One region of the Pseudoalteromonas sp. NZS11 genome, then DNA from elsewhere that is predicted to be linked to it. Evidence: predicted binding sites of a transcription regulator. Region 1 holds the regulator's gene; the other holds the start of a gene.
The links. The regulator sigma-54, encoded in region 1, starts transcription at its own class of promoters, with help from an activator protein. The targets are predictions, from matches to a motif close to GTTGGCACGNNNNTNGNNT.

Region 1 (3,429 bases):
AAGAAAAGCAATCAGATGGCACGACTATGAGCGCCAGTGCTGACGAAGTACGTTATGATGTATCTAAGCGTTTTTTAACGCTTGTTGGTAATGCACAAGTATCGCAAGCGGGACAAAAAATAAATGCTAAAAGCATTACCTACGATATAGAGCAGCAGCTAATCAGTGCCGAAAAAGATGAAAACTCAACTGACCGCGTTCACACAATTTTAGTACCAATCGAGACTAAAAAAAGTAAAAAAAGCGACAAAGGTCAACCATGAGCACATTAAAAGCAGAGCTATTAGCAAAGAGCTATAAAGGCCGTGAAGTTGTAAAAAACGTCGGTCTTGAAGTCAAAGCTGGCAGTATTGTTGGCTTACTTGGCCCTAACGGCGCAGGTAAAACTACCACGTTTTATATGATAGTAGGACTTGTACCTAGCGACAAAGGTAAAATATCGATAGACGATAACGATATTACTCTTTTACCTATGCATAGTCGTGCTAGATTAGGCATTGGCTACTTACCGCAAGAGTCTTCAATATTCAGAAAGCTGACTGTTTATCAAAACTTAATGGCCATTTTAGAAACGCGCAAAGAGTTAAATAAACAAGCTAGAGAAGACACTCTCGATAAATTATTAGATGAATTTAGCATACAACACATTCGTGATAGCCAAGGTATGGCATTGTCGGGTGGCGAACGTCGTCGTGTTGAAATAGCACGTGCGCTGGCAGCAGATCCTAAATTTATATTACTGGATGAACCATTTGCAGGTGTTGACCCGATTTCGGTATTAGATATAAAGAAAATAATAGAACATCTTAAAAATCGTGGGATTGGTGTATTAATTACCGATCATAACGTAAGAGAAACCCTTGATGTTTGTGAAAAAGCCTACATTGTTTCTCATGGGGAGCTGATTGCATCAGGTACTCCAGAACACGTATTAAATGATAAAACAGTACGCGATGTTTACTTAGGCGAGCAATTTAGGCTGTAACATTTACGCCATGTCTTTAAGCATCTGCTAGTATTAATTATAACAACATAAAAGGATTGTTAGAGATACATGAGGCAATCACTACAGCTGCGCATGGGCCAGCAACTTACAATGACTCCACAGTTGCAACAAGCTATTCGTTTGTTGCAACTCAGTACATTGGATCTCCAGCAAGAAATACAAGAAGCTCTCGACAGCAACCCGCTATTAGAGGTTGAAGAAGCAGACTATTCCGAAGACGCTGCAGGTAAAAACGAGCAAAAAGCAGATACAGATGACATAACTGTTAGCGCATCTGCCGATGATGCTCCAAGCGAATATGAACAAGATAGTGGTGAAGCACTTGCAAAAGACACGCTAAGTGACGACATGGCTATGGATGTTAGTTGGGATGAGTACATGAGTGCCGCCCCAGCAGCATCATCGGGTCCGATGCCTGAAGACGAATCAATATACCAAGGTGCCTCTACTGAAACGCTCCATGAGTATTTAATGTGGCAGTTACAACTAACGCCATTTAGCCCTACAGACGAAGCTATTGCTATTGCTATTGTAGAAGCCGTCGATGATTCAGGTATTTTAACACTAAGCTGCGAAGAGATTTTAGAAAGCTTTAATCAAGAAAACGAAGATGATAACGAAGTCGAACTTGATGAAATTGAAGCTGTATTAAAACGCATCCAACTGTTTGATCCTGTTGGTATTGCTGCACGTAGTTTACAAGAGTGTTTGTGTATTCAGCTTAACCAGTTTGATAAAGAAACACCTTACATTAATGAAACAAAAATGATTTTAACCGAGCATATTGATTTATTAGCTGCTCGTGACTATCGTACATTAATGAAGAAAACTAAGCTCAAAGAAGAAGAGCTTAAAGAAGTAATGACATTAATACATACTCTTAGCCCTAAACCTGCAGATACTATTGTAAGAGAAGAATCTGAGTATGTTATTCCTGATGTGTCAGTTAAAAAAATTAAAGGCCGCTGGGTTGTTGAGTTAAACCCAGATAGCATGCCTAAAATTCGTGTTAATAGCCAATACGCGGCAATGTCTCGCACTGTAAAATCCAGTGGTGACAGCCAGTTTATTCGCTCGCATTTACAAGAAGCTAAATGGTTTATTAAAAGCTTAGAAAGTAGAAACGACACGCTATTAAAAGTAACAAATTGTATTGTTAAGCAACAACAAGGCTTTTTTGAACACGGTCCTGAAGCCATGAAACCAATGGTTTTAAATGATGTTGCTGAAATGGTAGAAATGCACGAATCAACAATTTCGCGCGTAACAACCCAAAAGTATATGCACACACCCCGTGGTATATTTGAGCTTAAATATTTTTTCTCAAGCCATGTAAGCACCGAAAACGGTGGTGAATGTTCATCTACAGCAATCCGTGCGCTTATCCGAAAATTAATCGCAGCAGAAAACTCAGCAAAACCATTGAGTGATAGCAAAATAGCGGATATATTGGCTGAGCAAGGAATTAAAGTAGCGAGACGTACAATCGCAAAATACCGCGAATCTCTGGCTATTCCACCGTCAAATCAACGTAAAAGTTTGATTTAAGACGCAAAAAAAGAGGGTAATGCTTATGCAACTAAACTTAACTGGTCGTCACGTAGAATTAACCGATTCACTAAGAGACTATATTAATACCAAATTTGCGAAGCTAGAAAGACACTCTGATCATATTAATAATGTTCATGTCATTCTCGATGTAGAAAAATTAAATCAAAAAGCAGAAGCCACCATACACGTAAGCGGTGCTGAATTATTTGCCTCTACAGAACATCAAGATATGTATGCCGCCATTGACTCGTTGATCGACAAGCTCGATCGACAAGTAATTAAACACAAAGAGAAGCTTGCTCGACACTAATATGATGAAATTAAGCTCACTTATATGCCAGGACTGCAGCAAAGCTGCGGTCCTTTTTAATAGCAAAAAAAGAATTTTAGAGTTCATTAGCGAACTTGCTCACGACAAACTTCCGTATTTACCGCAACAAGATATTCTTAATGCTTTAATGAGCAGAGAAAAATTGGGTAGTACAGGTATAGGGCGTGGCATTGCCATTCCTCATGGAAGAATGAGCGGTGCAGAAGAGCCTTTGGCTTTAGTACTCGTTAGCGAAACTCCAATAAATTTTGATGCAATCGATAATCGCCCTGTTGATATTTTCGTCGCACTCATCGTACCAGATGGCGATAACCAGCAGCACTTAAAGACTCTAGCAACCATTGCTGATAAACTAAACAACAAAGATTTTTGTAAACAGTTACGCAGTGCAAAATCAGATGCTGAGCTTTACCAAGTTATTGTCAATCAATCATAGTTTTATAAAGGGTGTTAAATGGAGTTAATTATCATAAGCGGCCGTTCTGGTTCTGGAAAGTCGGTTGCTTTACGCGTTGTAGAAGATTTAGGTTATTATTGCGTA
Region 2 (3,429 bases), on a different contig from region 1:
CTATAATAGTAGCTGCAATTGTTGTTGTATTTATTGGTGTTTTCTTTTCTCGAAAAATAGCGACTCCAATAATTGTAGCTTCCACTTTTGCTAAAAAAGTGGCGGCAGGAGATCTTAGCAGTAATATCGAAGTTAATTCACACGATGAGGTAGGCATGCTACAAGTTGCATTGCATACCATGTTAGAAAATCTCAGAAAAATGATTGGTGAATTATCTAACGTTGCAGTTCAGCAAGGCAGTACAGCAACAGAGCTTGCCTCAGTTACTGAGCAAACTAGCTTAGCAGTTACCGAGCAGCAAGCACAAACTATACAAGTTGCAGCCGCCACTACCGAAATGACTGAAACAGTAAAAGAGATAGCGAGTACAACTGCTAGTGCATCATTATTATGTGAAAATATTCAAAGAATGGCTCGAGAAGGCTCTGAAAATAATGATAGTACTTACAACGCACTTGTTTCTCTTGGAGAAGCTACAAAAAAATCAGCACATGAAGTGACGGAGTTGAAGCATAATTCAGAAAAAATAGTGAATGTATTAGGCGTTATTAAAAAGATAGCTGATCAGACTAATTTACTTGCTTTGAACGCAGCAATTGAAGCAGCTAGAGCTGGTGAACAAGGGCGTGGTTTTGCTGTTGTTGCTGATGAAGTACGAAGCTTAGCTAAGTCTACGCAAGAGTCTACAATGGAGGTTGAAGTGATCATTGAAGCTGTTGTGAGTGCCAGTAACGCAGCTGTTCAAGCAATGACAGACAATGTAGGACAAACAATTCAAGTTCAGGAAATAGCTAAGAAAGCAAACTTAATCAATAGTAATGTAGGCAAAGCAGTAGATGAAATTTTTGATATGGTTGTTCAAATTGCAACCGCCTCTGAGCAGCAGGCAACCACCATCGATGAAATATCACGAAATATAGGTGTCATAAATATGGGTATATCAGAGACCGAGCAGGCAGTTAGAGATATTGCACAGTCAAGTAGCGAATTGTCTAGAATGGCAAACGGTTTAAATGATGAGGCCCAAAAGTTTAGTCTTTAACTTACTCCATTAATTTAGAAATCTTTGATTTAATGCCGCTAATCATACAGATATAACTACGGTAGGATGTTACAGGGACGTACCATAAAAGACGTGAATAAGCGCGTGCCAAATAGTGCACGCGCATAAATAAATATTAGAGTTGGTGAGACACTTTGCAACCGACGAGCTCGTAAATTACAAACTTCCAACATATTTATGTTTTATTCTAACATGTTAAATAACGCTAATTTTGTTACGAATGATTTTAACCCCATCCATATTTTCTAAAAACTTTTGAGCCAGTGCGCGCTGAAAACCAGTTTGTGCTTCACCGTATAAATCTACTTCACCATTTTTTACCTGCACGCGAATATCACTTAACGCTAGGTTAGGATTAGTTCGTAGGGTGTTGGTGATAGCTTGTTGTAAGTTAGGTTGAGTGGCTACACTGCTTACTACGGCCATGTTGGTTGCTGCACTTACTTTTGTAGCGCAAGCTAATAAAAATAAACAACAAAATGATACTAAAGCGATAGTTAACTTGAAGCGGTTCATAACTTAATCCTTACATTACGGTGAATAGTGCAGCCACAATATGGAAATTCCATCGGCTAGGTTATCTTTGTAGTTACAATTTCGGTGCCAATATTAACGCTATGAAATATAAGGGAATTTTATTAAGTGGGAATTCAGGTGGGCAAAAATTACATTTAAATGAGTATGAGTTACATGCTTGGGTTACATATGTAACAGGTACAAACAGCAGAGCCTGCAAGGCTTGCATTAAAAAGCCGACAAAAGTCGGCTTAGTATAAAAATGTTTTAGGTTACTTTTTCTTTTTAACCTTAGCCTTTTTCTTGGCTTTCATTTTTACTGGATCTTTACGCTTTTTAGCTGGTGGCTTAGCTTCTTTATGCTGTGGCTCAACACCCCTAATTACACGGCGTTTTAATTTTTGTTCAACGTAGCGCTCTACTTTATATAAAATACCAATATCGTGTGCTTCAACTAGCGATATTGCTATCCCTTTTTTACCAGCACGGCCAGTACGACCAATACGGTGTACATATACGTCGGCAGTACGCGGCATATCAAAGTTAATAACGTGGCTGATGTCAGATACATCAATACCACGTGCAGCTACGTCGGTAGCAACTAATATGCTTGTTTTGCCACTGTGGAAGTTTTCCATGGCTTTCATACGTTTGTCTTGTGGCATTTCGCCGCGTAACCACGCTGCTTTTACATCATTAGTTGTAAGTTCGCCAATCAATGTTTCTAAGCGTTCGCGAGTTTTAACAAACACAATCGCTTTAGTTACGTCAGGGTTTTTTAGCGTATTAACTAATAATTCAAGTTTGTGATGATAATCGTCGGCTAAATGTACCCATTGGTGAATTTTTGCTTTTTCTTTACGTGACGATTCGGCTTCTAATAGAGCTGGGTCGTTTAATGTTTTTTCAGCAAACCTTTCTACGCTGTCACCTTCAAGTGTTGCTGAGAATAAAAAACATTGGCGACGATTTTTAGCTTCGTCACAAATACGGCTCATTTCTTTTTTGAAACCCATATCTAACATGCGATCTGCTTCATCAATAATAAGCATTTCTACGTGTTCAGCATGAAAGTTTTCGGTTTCTAGGTATTCCATTAATCGACCTGGTGTGGCGATTAAAATATCGTTATTTTTTTCAAAAATTTCTTTATGCGTACCGTAGTTAATACCGCCTGTTACTACACCAATTTTTAGGTGTGTGCGTTTAGCTAGCAGTTCACATTGTTCATGAATTTGATAAGCCAGCTCACGAGTCGGGGTCATAACGAGTACGCGCGCAAAACCAGGGTCACGACGTGGGAAATCCAGTAAGTACTGAATAGCCGGAATTAAAAATGCCGCTGTTTTACCTGTACCAGTAGGCGCAGATGCTAAAATATCGCGCCCCTGTAGTGCTTCAGGAATAGCTTGTTGTTGAATGCTGGTTGGCGTCTCGTAGCCCATTTTATTAATGGCATCGAGTAGCTTGTTATCAAGATCAAATTCAGAAAATTGCATAGAGTGTCTAAAATAAGGGACAATTACCCTGATTATACGCGCTATGCTGCGCTTGGTGAATGAAAAGGTGAAAAAATGTCTGGTTTTGTATTTAAACAATTTAAAGTTGAACACGACCACTGTGCAATGAAAGTTTCTACCGATGGCATTTTGCTTGGCGCATGGGCTAATTTAAGCGGTGCAAAGTCATTACTTGATATAGGCACCGGCACTGGCTTGTTAGCACTAATGTGTAAGCAGCGCAGTAATGAGCTTGATATAACTGCGGTAGAAATTGACGAAAGCGCCTATACCCAAGCATTACAAAATGTAGCTAATAGCCCGTGGCCAACTATAAGTATTACGCACCA

Region 2: the regulator sigma-54 is predicted to act here: its motif matches at 1,654-1,672, upstream of I6E82_RS13010 (BON domain-containing protein).

The regions. Positions count from the first base shown of each region.
Region 1 covers NZ_JADYWP010000001.1:290,436-293,864, reverse strand. Annotated here, with positions in the region: gene lptA (lipopolysaccharide transport periplasmic protein LptA) at 1-263, shown strand, start outside; gene lptB (LPS export ABC transporter ATP-binding protein) at 260-985, shown strand; gene I6E82_RS01250 (RNA polymerase factor sigma-54) at 1,055-2,554, shown strand; gene hpf (ribosome hibernation promoting factor) at 2,580-2,867, shown strand; gene ptsN (PTS IIA-like nitrogen regulatory protein PtsN) at 2,872-3,324, shown strand; gene rapZ (RNase adapter RapZ) at 3,343-3,429, shown strand, end outside.
Region 2 covers NZ_JADYWP010000005.1:204,643-208,071, reverse strand. Annotated here, with positions in the region: gene I6E82_RS13015 (methyl-accepting chemotaxis protein) at 1-1,043, shown strand, start outside; gene I6E82_RS13010 (BON domain-containing protein) at 1,260-1,580, opposite strand; gene srmB (ATP-dependent RNA helicase SrmB) at 1,853-3,079, opposite strand; gene I6E82_RS13000 (tRNA1(Val) (adenine(37)-N6)-methyltransferase) at 3,155-3,429, shown strand, end outside.